Regions from separate parts of the Marinomonas foliarum genome, predicted to be linked through region 1. Evidence: predicted binding sites of a transcription regulator. Region 1 holds the regulator's gene; each other region holds the start of a gene.
What was found. The regulator sigma-54, encoded in region 1, starts transcription at its own class of promoters, with help from an activator protein. The targets are predictions, from matches to a motif close to TGGCACNNNNNTTGCTNT.
Positions count from the first base shown of each region.

Region 2: a site for sigma-54 is predicted at 1,199-1,216, ahead of JSY38_RS15375 (MSMEG_0572/Sll0783 family nitrogen starvation response protein). Genes of this name have one in related genera too.
Region 3: a site for sigma-54 is predicted at 1,890-1,907, ahead of JSY38_RS07745 (isoamylase early set domain-containing protein). Genes of this name have one in related genera too.

Region 1 covers NZ_CP070273.1:314,457-318,588, forward strand. The annotation lists gene lptA (lipopolysaccharide transport periplasmic protein LptA) at 1-371, shown strand, start outside; gene lptB (LPS export ABC transporter ATP-binding protein) at 375-1,100, shown strand; gene JSY38_RS01550 (RNA polymerase factor sigma-54) at 1,176-2,645, shown strand; gene ptsN (PTS IIA-like nitrogen regulatory protein PtsN) at 2,663-3,112, shown strand; gene JSY38_RS01560 (HPr family phosphocarrier protein) at 3,122-3,391, shown strand; gene mgtE (magnesium transporter) at 3,400-4,132, shown strand, end outside.
Region 2 covers NZ_CP070273.1:3,310,781-3,314,912, forward strand. The annotation lists gene JSY38_RS15370 (carbon-nitrogen hydrolase family protein) at 2-925, shown strand; gene JSY38_RS15375 (MSMEG_0572/Sll0783 family nitrogen starvation response protein) at 1,309-1,791, shown strand; gene JSY38_RS15380 (Nit6803 family nitrilase) at 1,806-2,846, shown strand; gene JSY38_RS15385 (MSMEG_0568 family radical SAM protein) at 2,803-3,972, shown strand; gene JSY38_RS15390 (MSMEG_0567/Sll0786 family nitrogen starvation N-acetyltransferase) at 3,959-4,132, shown strand, end outside.
Region 3 covers NZ_CP070273.1:1,663,719-1,667,850, reverse strand. The annotation lists gene betB (betaine-aldehyde dehydrogenase) at 1-1,236, opposite strand, end outside; gene JSY38_RS07745 (isoamylase early set domain-containing protein) at 1,511-1,816, opposite strand; gene olsF (bifunctional ornithine lipid synthase OlsF) at 2,262-3,992, opposite strand.

The DNA.
Region 1 (4,132 bases):
AAGCCATTTATAAAGGCAACGTATTTGTAAAGCAGGGCTCTATCGAGATTCAAGCGCAGTATTTAAAAGTTTCCACAGATCCAAAAACCCAACAATTCAATAGCCTTGAAGCGACTGGTTTGCCTGCGAAGTTCAGCCAACAAATTGACTGGAATGGAAACATTGTTATTAGCAGAGGAAACGAAATCCACTACCAAACAGATGAATCTAAGTTAGAAATTACTGGTGATGGCTATTTGAGCCGCATGCAGAACTCTATCACTGCTGACTATATTCTCTATATGATTCAAGACGGCACCTTTAGCGCAGAGAAAAAAGATTCTGGACGCGTGTCTATGACATTACAACCACAAGCTACTGAGGCAAAATAATAGATGGCCTTACTAGAAGCAAAGCACCTTGCAAAAAGCTATAAAAAACGCAAAGTTGTAAAAGATGTATCAATTTCTGTTGAATCAGGACAAGCGGTTGGTCTATTAGGACCAAACGGAGCAGGGAAAACCACTTGCTTCTATATGATTGTTGGCATGGTAGCAAATGACGCTGGCGGCATTTTTATTGATGGCGTAGATATAACCCACGACGCAATGCATACACGTGCACAAAAAGGCATTGGCTACCTTCCTCAGGAAGCATCTATTTTCCGAAAGATGTCGGTAGAAGATAACATATTAGCTATCTTAGAAACCCGAAAAGAGCTAAATAAAAGCCAACAACAAGAGAGACTTGAGGCTCTTTTAGAAGAGTTTCATATTACTCATATACGCACCAACTTAGGCATGGCATTGTCTGGAGGAGAACGTCGTAGGGTCGAAATTGCAAGAGCACTTGCAATGAACCCAAAATTCATCCTTCTAGATGAACCATTTGCTGGTGTAGACCCTATTTCTGTTGGTGACATAAAGCTCATCATCAAACATCTGCAAGAAAGTGGTATAGGTGTATTGATCACCGATCACAACGTCAGAGAGACCCTCGACATCTGCGATAAAGCCTATATTGTTGGCAATGGCTACATCATTGCGTCAGGTGATGCTAGTACTGTCATCAACAATGAACAGGTTAAAAAGGTCTATTTAGGCGACGACTTCCGTCTGTAACCCCTTATCATTGCTGTAGAAAGGGAGTAGTATGCACAACTCGTTCCAATTCATTCAAACAAAAAGAGTTGCTCCATGAAGCAGTCTTTACAATTAAAGCTAGGTCAACAGCTAACCATGACCCCCCAACTGCAGCAAGCAATACGCTTACTGCAGCTTTCTACGTTGGATTTAAAGCAAGAAATCCATGAATTTCTAGAGTCTAACCCGCTCCTTGAGCTTGATGATGACGAGCAAACTCATAACGATATCCCTGCTAGCATTGAATCAAAGAGCGAAACAGAAACACCTCTAGACAACGGTGAAGAAGCGCGCGTAGAGTCTGAATGGACGGAAAGCATCCCCGAAGAACTGTCTATAGATAGTAATTGGGATGACACCTACCAAAGTTCAGCAGCGGTGAGTGACAGCCACAGTTTTGAAGGCGATAGCGATTTTGAAAGCCGCAATGCTCCAGCCGAAAGCATTCAAGACCATCTTATTTGGCAGTTAAACCTCACCCACATGTCAGATAGAGACCTCGAGATTGCCTATGCCATCATTGAATGTGTTCAGCCTGATGGCTACTTAAGCATTACCCCTGACGACATCTGCGAATCACTCAGCATTGAACTTGAAGACTTAGAAATGGAAGAAGTCATTGCTGTTCAACATAGACTACAGCGCTTCGACCCCGTCGGTGTATGCTCTATTGATTTACGCGATTGCCTATTAGTGCAATTAGAGGCTTTTCAAACACATCCTCTATTTAAAAGCACATATAACCTTATTGACCACTATTTACCCCTATTGGGTAATAGAGATTTTGCGCAATTAAGCCGCAAAACAAAATTAAAAGACGAAGCCCTAAAAGAAGTCATTAACCTAATCCAGCAACTAAACCCGCGCCCAGGTTCTGTTATTGATGCGGATGATACAGATTACGTGATTCCTGACGTATCAGTTAAAAAGCGCAACGACGTATGGCAAGTTGAATTAAACAATGACGCTCTTCCACCAATAAAAATCAATGAAACCTATTCAGCGATGGCAAGTACAGCTACAACAGCTGAAGATGCTTCTTACATCAAAAACTCTCTACAAGAAGCAAAATGGTTCATGAAAAGCTTGCAAAGCCGCAACGAGACACTACTAAAAGTAGCCAGTTGCATTGTTAGCAGACAAATCGATTTTTTCGAGCTTGGTGAAGAAGCGATGAAACCAATGGTACTTCATGACGTAGCTGAAGAAGTAGGCATGCATGAATCGACCATATCTAGGGTGACTACTCAAAAATACATGCATACGCCCAAAGGCATATTTGAGCTAAAATATTTCTTTTCTAGTCATGTTAATACGGCATCCGGCGGTGAATGCTCTTCGACAGCAATCAGAGCCATGATCAAAAAGCTTGTTGCCGATGAACCTGCTAAAAAACCTTTAAGTGATAACAAGTTAGCTGCCATTCTGGCAGATCAAGGCATACAAGTTGCTAGACGAACTGTAGCCAAATATCGTGAGGCGATGAACATCCCTCCTTCCAATGAACGCAAACGACTGATCTAAACGGAAAGCATTTTATCATGTCATTGAAATCATTATTAAAAGCAGACCTCGTTCTCGCAAAGCAAGATATCATTAGCAAAAAACGCGTATTAGAAAACCTCGCGGAAGTAGCATCTAACCGACTTCACTGTGATAACGAAGCGGTTTATGACGCCCTGCTAGGTCGAGAAAAACTTGGAAGTACCGGTATAGGCAATGGAATAGCAATTCCACATTGTAGACTAGAGTCTGCAAATCATACTGCCATAGTCGTGATGTCCTTAAAGACACCTATCGATTTTGACTCGATAGACAAGCGAGCTGTCGATCTAATATTTGCTCTGATTGTTCCGCCACATGAGTGCGACCAACATCTTGCAACATTAGCTCAAATAGCAGAATTAGCACAGTCTCCAGAGTCATTAGACAAGCTGCGTACAGCCCAAAATAACGAAGAGCTATTCAATATTTTTAACTCATTAGTATAGGTATAGAGCATGCTGGAAGAGTCTATTGTTATTATAAACAAGCTTGGCTTGCATGCCCGTGCTGCAGGCAAACTCATTGAAACAACCACACGCTTTTCTTGCGATATCACCATAGAGAAAGACGGCCGTAATGTGGATGGAAAAAGCATCATGGCAATGATGATGCTCGCTGCAGGAAAAGGCACCGAAATAAACATAAAAGCAAATGGTGAAGACGAACAAGACGCTATTAACGCGATTGTTGAATTAATTAACAATCGCTTCGGTGAAGATGAGTAAAGAGCACCATGTCGGAGCAAAACACCCTTAATCATTTGCAGACAGTTACCGAGTCCCTTGAGACCGGTGCTACGATGCAAATACGCTACCTACTTAACGGTGCCTTGCCTGCACAAGATGTTGCGCGACTACTAGAATCTTCCCCACCAAAAGAGCGCAAGCTCTTATGGGAACTCATCGAAGACAAAAACGAAGGCGAAGTATTACAGTATCTACCCGAAGATATTGGTGTTCAATTCATGAAAAACATGAACACAGAACGCCTAATCGCCGTCTCTGAACACTTCGAAAGCGATGACCTAGCTGACTTACTGCAACACCTACCAGAAAAAATTGTAAAAGAAGTTCTTGCGTCAATGACGGCGCAGGACAGAACAAGAGTCGAAGATTTATTAAGCTATTCAGAGGATTCTGCTGGCGGCTTAATGAACACGGATACAATAACAATTCGTCCAAACATTACCGTTGACATTGTTTTTCGCTATCTACGCAGGCACGCAAAAATCCCAGATATGACCGATAACCTATTGGTCGTAAGCCGCTCAGACAAACTGCTAGGCACATTGTCCCTTACAAAGTTATTAGTTTCCAACCCAAGCGCAACCGTGCGTGATATTATGGAAACAGAGTTTACCGCTATCAATGCAGAAACTCCCGCGAGTGAAGTCGCACAGTTATTTGAGAAAATGGACCTTGTCTCAGCTCCGGTTATTGATGGTGAAAGCAGAAAATTACTTGGCC
Region 2 (4,132 bases), 1.0 Mb from region 1:
TATGTCAGCGTTTATCGTCTGTGCATTACAAATTGGCTCTCATCCTGAGGGCAAAGCTCGCACTTTAGAGCATATCTTATCTTTTGAAGAGCAAATCATTGCCTCTCAATCCAAGCTGGTGGTGATGCCGGAAGCCTTGCTGGGTGGTTATCCTAAAGGAGAAACCTTTGGTACTTACCTTGGTTATCGAATCGATGAAGGCCGCGAGACATTTGCCACTTATTTCGATAACGCTGTGACGGTCCCAGGTGAGGAAACCGATACTTTGGCTGAGTTATCAGCAAGAACCAAAGCGGCGATTGTTATTGATGTGATTGAACGCAGTGGTAGCACGCTCTACTGTACGTCTTTGTACTTTACTCCAGAGAATGGCCTTGAAGCGAAACATCGTAAACTCATGCCCACCGGAACGGAGCGTCTTATTTGGGGGCTGGGTGATGGTTCGACCTTACCTGTGGTAGAAAGTCAAGCAGGCCGATTGGGCGGCGCTATCTGTTGGGAAAACCATATGCCGTTATTACGTGCAGCCATGTATGCCAAAGGCGTGGATATTTGGTGTGCGCCAACGGTCGATGAGCGGGATATTTGGCAAAGCACCATGCGTCATATTGGTCACGAAGGCCGCTGTTTTGTGGTGAGTGCGTGTCAAATTCAGCCTTCGCCAGAAGTACTTGGTATTGATGTTCCTAATTGGGATAATCAACGCCGTTTGATCCGTGGAGGCAGTATTATTATCGATCCTATGGGCAATGTTCTCGCTGGACCATTGCAAGATAGAGAAGGTTTGCTTAGCGCGTCGATTGATCTTGCGGATATTCCTAAAGCTCGTTATGACTTAGATGTATGTGGTCATTATTCGCGTCCAGACATTTTTGAACTTACGGTGGACGAGCGCCCAAAGTCCGGTGTTGTGTTTCAAAAATAGTTTAATCAACAATGGCGCATTTCAAGGCAGGTTCTATAAATCTGCCTTTTTTATTTCTCTTCCTTATTTTTCCACGTTTTTCTAATTATTTACCTCTCCTTTTATGGATTGAGCGTTGTTTTATGTTCGTTTTTTGCACTCAATTGGTGACTGTCTGAGCATAATGAAACTTTATAGTGCGAAGTAGAGGTTAGGCTAGATCTAGCTTTAAACCTATTTTTATCTATTTTTAAAAAAAATTCTTGTGAATTTTTTCACTCATGTTTTGCTTTATCGCACATTGATTGCTTTTTGTCTTACGATCATTGGCACTCCGGTTGCAATACTCAAGTTGAAATTGAACACATCGGTTTCTTACACAACAACTTGATCGGAGAGAAAACATGCCAGAAGTAACACACACACTGAACAAAGATGGTGATTTCCTAGTTGATTACGAAGAAAAAGTCTTTGAAGACGTGAAAGCAGAAGCTGGTGAGAAAGCCTTAGTGACTTTTCACACGGTTGCCTTTGAAGGTTCCATTGGCTTTGTGAACATGCTGCAAGCCACTCGTCTACTTCGTAAAGGCTACGAAACCAGTATTCTACTTTACGGCCCAGGGGTGAACTTGGGTGTACAACGTGGTTTTCCTACTTTGGGTGACGAAGCGTTTCCGGGTCACATGAACTTCAACAATCAGTTGAAAAAATTTATGGCAGAAGGCGGGAAAGTTTACGCGTGTCGTTTTGCTCTTCAAGCGCTTTATGGTCACGGCGAACGCTCTTTGATTGAAGGGATTAGACCGATTAATCCATTGGATGTATTGGATCTTAAACTTCTACATCGTCGTGATAATGCGTTGATCATTGATACCTGGACAATGTAATAGGAGCCGCGGCGATGAGTGATTACCCAATCGTTCGCGCCGCGGCCGTCCAGATTTCTCCTGATTTGGAGAGTTTGGCCGGTACGCTGCGCAAAGTACTGAACATGATTGATGAAGCGGCTGAGAGCGGTGTAGAGCTCATCGTTTTTCCTGAAACCTTCATGCCTTATTACCCTTATTTTTCGTTTGTGCTGCCGCCTGTTAGCCAAGGCCCTGAGCATCTACGTTTGTACCAAGAAGCAGTTGTTGTGCCGAGTGCGACAACAGAAGCTATTGGTCACAAAGCCAAAGAGCGTCAAATGGTCGTCGTGGTCGGCGTGAATGAGCGCGATAACGGCAGCTTATACAACACCCAATTGGTGTTCGATAAAACCGGCGAGCTGATTCTGAAGCGTCGCAAAATCACACCGACTTATCATGAGCGCATGATTTGGGGGCAAGGTGATGCCTCGGGTCTAAAAGTGGTTGATTCTGCAGTAGGGCGAATTGGTGCGTTGGCGTGTTGGGAGCATTACAACCCATTGGCTCGTTATTCATTAATGGCGCAACACGAGCAAATTCATTGCGCGCAATTTCCTGGGTCGTTAGTGGGACCGATCTTTGGTGAACAAATGGACGTCACTATTCGTCATCATGCTTTAGAGTCGGGTTGTTTCGTGATTAATTCCACCGGTTGGCTCACCGAGGCTCAAATTCAAAGCATCACACCCGATCCAGCCATGCAAAAAGCCCTAAGAAATGGCTGCAATACCGCGATCATTTCGCCAGAGGGCAAACACCTTGTTCCACCTATGACTGAAGGCGAAGGTTTTATCTACGCGGATTTGGATTTCCGTTTGATCGATAAGCGCAAACGCATGATGGATTCCGTTGGGCATTACGCACGCCCTGAGCTTTTGAGCTTACAAATGAATGCTCAAGTATCGCAATACGTTGCAGGCTTACCCGAGTCTGAGCCAGACACTTTTCGTACCTCAGTGTTACCTGAATCATTCAATGGAGGAGAGTCACATGACGACACAACTCAAAATGAAAGCATCTCAATTCCTAACTGAGTTACAAACCAAAGGCTTGCGTCTGACCTCGTTGGATCAGGAGCACGTGAGTCGCCGTGGTGGCGCGGGTCCATCCGATCATCAAGCGATCACAGTGGATGGCACCACGTTAATGGTGCCGATTTATACCCAAACCGCATGGGCATCGCCGTTTACGCTTTCGAATGAAGAGATGTCAGATGAAGGTATTCATAATGCAGACGATACGGCACAAAATAAGCCATTTTCTCAATTGTTATCGAATAGTATCCCGCTGGCCGATGTGACTTTTGCCAAAGACCCTGAGTTTTACAAATTATCCACTGCTGATGGCATTCCCTATTCACATATTGCCACCTTGCACAGCACCGATGTGCTTGCTACCACGGTATTACAAACCTGTATTCGTTACGAAAGCCGTCGTAAAGCGTGTCAGTTTTGCTCCATCGGGCAATCGCTACGAGCAGGGCGCACCATTGCTCATAAAACACCGGAACAATTAGCGGAAGTGGCAAAAGCCGCGGTGGAATTAGATGGCATCAAGCACATTGTTATGACCACAGGCACGCCTGCTGGTGCTGATCGCGGGGCGAAAGTCATGTGTGAAAGTGCCAAAGGCATCAAAGCTGTAGTTGATGTGCCCATTCAAGGTCAGTGCGAGCCACCGAAAGATCCTATTTGGTATCAACGCATGAAAGACGCGGGTATTGATTCCTTAGGCATGCATTTAGAAGTGATTACGCCCGAATTACGCAAAACTATTACACCGGGTAAATCGGAAGTGTCTTTGGATGAGTATTTTCAAGCCTTTGAAGACGCAGTGGCGGTGTTTGGGCGAGGCCAAGTGAGCACTTATATTCTGGCAGGCCTTGGTGACACAGAAGAAACCATTATCGACACCTGTCGCAAGCTGGTTGCCATGGGTGTTTATCCCTTTGTGGTGCCTTTTGTGCCGATTTCTGGTACCCCGTTAGAAGATCGTCCTGCGCCAACGGCGTCTTTTATGGAGGCGGTATTGCGTCCTTTGGCGCAAGAATTGGTGAATCTCCATATGACTTCCGACAAAGTGAAAGCTGGTTGCGCACGCTGTGGTGCTTGCTCGTCTCTCTCTCGATTTGAAAAGGAGGCTGCCGATGTCACTGTCTAAACAAGGTCGTGTATTCCAAGTGAAATGGGCGACGAATGATTGGGAAATTGAGCAAGCCAATTGCATTCGCCGTGAAGTGTTCTGCGAAGAACAAGGCTTGTTCCAAGAACATGATAGAGACGACATTGATCTGATCGCGCAGCCATTAATTGTCACCACG
Region 3 (4,132 bases), 1.3 Mb from region 1:
AGCGGCCAAGCCTAGCTTGGTGTCGTTAGCACGAGCGATGGCTTCGTCTTCGTCGGTGAAGCTAAGTACAGACATTACTGGGCCGAAGATTTCGTCGCGAACTTGTGGCATGTCGTCGGTGCAATCCGTGAACACAGTCGGAGCAACAAAGGCGCCTTTGTCTAAGCCGTTTTCCGTGACTTGGTAACCACCACACAATAATGTCGCGCCTGCGTCTTTAGCGGCTTGAATGTAGCCAAGTACTTTTTGCATGTGGTCTTTGGAAATCAAGGCACCCACTTGCGTGTCCATGTCCATCGGGTCGCCAATGATCATAGCTTCGGTGCGTTCTTTTAATTCCTTGGTGAAAGCGTCCAACATGTCGGCGTGAACGAAAACTCGAGTACCATTAGTACATACTTCGCCTTGGGTGTAGAAGTTGGCGAGCATGGCGGCAGAAACGGCTTGATCTACTGGCATGTCAGGGAAGATGATCATAGGCGATTTACCGCCAAGTTCCATGGTCACTTGCTTCAAGGATTGCGCAGAAGCCGTCATGACTTTTTTGCCTGTGCCCACTTCACCAGTGAAAGAGACTTTGTCTATCCCTGGGTGAGCTGTGATCATTTGACCGGTGCGAGCATCGCCTTGAATGACGTTGAAAACGCCATCGGGCAAGCCTGCTTGGGTAAATATTTCAGCTAATTTAAGAGCGGTAAGCGGCGTTTCTTCGGATGGTTTGAAGATCATGGCGTTACCCGCTGCCAGCGCTGGGCCAGATTTCCACATGGCGATTTGAATTGGGTAGTTCCATGCGCCAATGCCAGCGCAAATACCTAATGGCTCACGACGAGTGTAGAAGAAATTACCATTGCCAAGGTCTTGGTAATCGCCTTGGATCTTGTCGGTCAGACCTGCGTAATATTCGATTACGTCAGCGCCTGTTTGAATGTCTACGCAAATAGCTTCTTGAAGTGGCTTGCCTGTGTCTAATACTTCTAGACGGGCAAGTTCTTCGTTGTTTTCACGCAATAGTTCCGCAGCTCTTTTTAGAATACGGCCGCGCTCTACTGGGCTCATTGCTGCCCATACTTTTTGACCTTGTTTTGCAGACTCTACAGCAGCATCTATTTCAGCTTGTCCTGCGTGTTCGACTGTTGCAATCACTTCGCCTGTGGCTGGGTTGATCGTCTCAAAGTGTTCTCCGCTGGTGGATGCATGGTAGCGGCCGTGAATGTATTGCTGCTGATGTGCCATGATGTGCCTCTTTAAGTCTGTTTTAACGACTCTGTTTAGAGTTGTTAAGGTATTTGATTTTTTATTAAACGCGCGTTCAATAAAAACAATTGTACATATTTTGGCTATAAATTGCAGCTCGAATCCATGAATTAGTGTCTTTGAGCAAAAAAATGACGTTATGGTGTCCGCTGTTAAGGGCGAATTTGAGAGGAAAAAAGAGGGAAATCGAGAGGTTAACGCCTCCACGTGAAATATGGAGGCGCAAGTATATTTTTCTTAGCAATGATGTTATTTAAAGGCTAATAACACCATTTGAATCATAACTAATAGGGCTTGGTACATAATCGTCGGCCATTTCATCGTTGAGCCATTCTGTACCATCAAGCACATATCTAAACTGATAAGCCGTGTCTATATCCAAATTAAGTGTTGAAACAAAGACGCCAGATTTTTGCTTTTTCATCAGGTTAGCTGTGCAATCCCAATTGTTGAAGTCTCCCACCAAAGCGACATTTTTTGCATCACCGACGGTTTCTGCAGGCAGTGCAAATTTCACTTTGCATTCGGGTTTTGTCTTTAAGTAGGTTTTCTCAATCATGTCCAGCTCCGTTATCTTTGACAGAAAAGTGGGTGAAGGCTACGACAAAAAGCCTGAAGGATAATAGTTTAAGTAAGCAAGGCTTACGCCATATTTTTTAACTGATTAATCTATTTAAAGAAATATATTAAGCCTTGCAATAAAGCGATTATTTATATTGGTTTTAACGTCTTGAATGTGTAGGTAGCGCGCCATTTTGGGGCCTATTATCGACACAAACTTAAGACGAAAATTCACAATTTAAGCGAGGTAAATGACCTACACTTTAAAGACACCAACAACAATAACGAGGTGTTTTTATGGATATTCAAATGATCGTTCTTATTGTATTAAGCGTAATGCTGATCGTGAAAATTATCTATTTAGCGTTTTTCAAGCGCCCTGAGCAACACCATAGAGAGCGTTCGAATAGAAACCATTCACATGGGCACCAGCACGATCATCGTTAGTGTTGAATGCCGTCATTGTGTCCTCGGTAGCGTTTATTTTTCGCTTCTTTGACAGTATTTAGGTCTACTAGGACCAAGCCGTCCACGCAGTAGCCAAAGTCTGAATCGACGCCAAAGTCTAAGAAGCGAACTCCGCCCGTTTCGCACAATTCACTGTATTGTTTGAACAGTGTTGGTACGCTGGCGCCAAAGTGGCTGAGCTGCTCTTTTAGTATCCTAAAGTCTTCTTCATAGTTATCACCGCTGAACATGGCTGAAATAATATCAGCGTGTTCTGTGTTAACTTGATAAGGCGTGAAAGAGCGCGCTAAGTGTTCTTTATCGGCATAATAGAGTTTGTAGAAAGAGACAATAAAGTCTTTTGCCACTTGCGGGTAGCTGTTGCTTAAGCTTACAGGGCCAAACATGTAGCGAATTTCAGGGTGTCTGTCTAAATAGGCGCCAATTCCATACCACAAATAATCTAAGCTACGTTTGCCCCAATATTTTGGTTGGATAAAGCTACGCCCGAGCTCAATACCTTGTTCAAAATAAGGTTCCATATCGCAAGAGTATTGGAATAATTCAGCACTGTAGATACGGTTTGGTGTATCCGACTTCATGTAGCGTGCGACTTCGCCAATACGATAAGCGCCAACAATTTCTAGCTCTTCTTCATCCCATAGAATCAAATGGCGATAGTATTGGTCGAACTTATCTAAATCTGAACGCTCGCCAGTACCTTCACCCACTTTTCTAAAGGCAATTTCGCGTAAGCGCCCAATCTCTTTCATCGTCACCGACATTGGGTCGTAATCAAACAGGTAGATTTGCTTGTTATCTTTGGTACTGCCAAGGTGTTCGGCTATTTTTAGTTCTTGTTTGATCATCTGCCTATTTTGCGGATGCTCAACGGTCTTTTCGGTTTTAAGTAGCGGTTTTTTGCCTTTGGCAATACGGTATAAATGGCGCTTTACGAGTTTGTTTTTTTCTTTATCGCTAAGTGGTAGTTGTGCCAGCTCTTGAATTGGAATGGCTTGGCCAACTTGCATGGGGATTTTTCGATTGCGCTGACGAAACATTTCGTTAGCGAGCTGAATCGTCGAGAGCGGACGATATAAAAGAGAGCTGGTGTAAAACAGCATGGAATTGCGTCCGCCAATATGAACTGGCAATAATGGGCTGTTGGTCTTTTGCGCCAGTTTTAAATAATTCTGATTCCATTGCTGATCTTTCACGCCGCTTGGTGACATACGCGACACTTCGCCTGCGGGGAAAATAATGACAGCTTCTTCGTTATGTAGGCAGCTCATGATAGCTTTTAACTGCTGACGTCCGGTTTTTCCACCGAGGTTATCAACGGGAAGAACAAGCTGTTTTAAACCATCAAATCCCATTAGCATATCATTGGCGACGATTCTCACATCAGGGCGGATTTCACCAATCAAGCGTAGTAACGCTAAGCCATCTAAAGCACCAAGAGGGTGGTTAGCGATAATCATAACGCGACCACTCGCAGGTATGTTTCGTCGATCAACTTGGCTGACGTTATAGCTAAAGTTGAAATGATCCAGAACACGATCAATAAATTCGAAGCCGACACAGCCGTGGTTTTTTTCCAAGAAATGGTTGACCTCACTTTCGTGGAATAAGCGTTTTAGCACGCTTAACGTTGGGCGAGTGATTAACGGGCTTTTATCGAAAAATTGAGGGGATTTACTGGCAATCATTTGCTCGACTTGTATCACAGTGGTGCTCCGCTCTAATAAGTTTTTAGGTATCTTATTAGTGAGAGTAGAGCGTCAATATGACAGTGTCGTGACGTTTATGTGGCGAATATATTACGCGCTATAAACAAATATTATAAAAGGATAGGATTGGTTAGAGT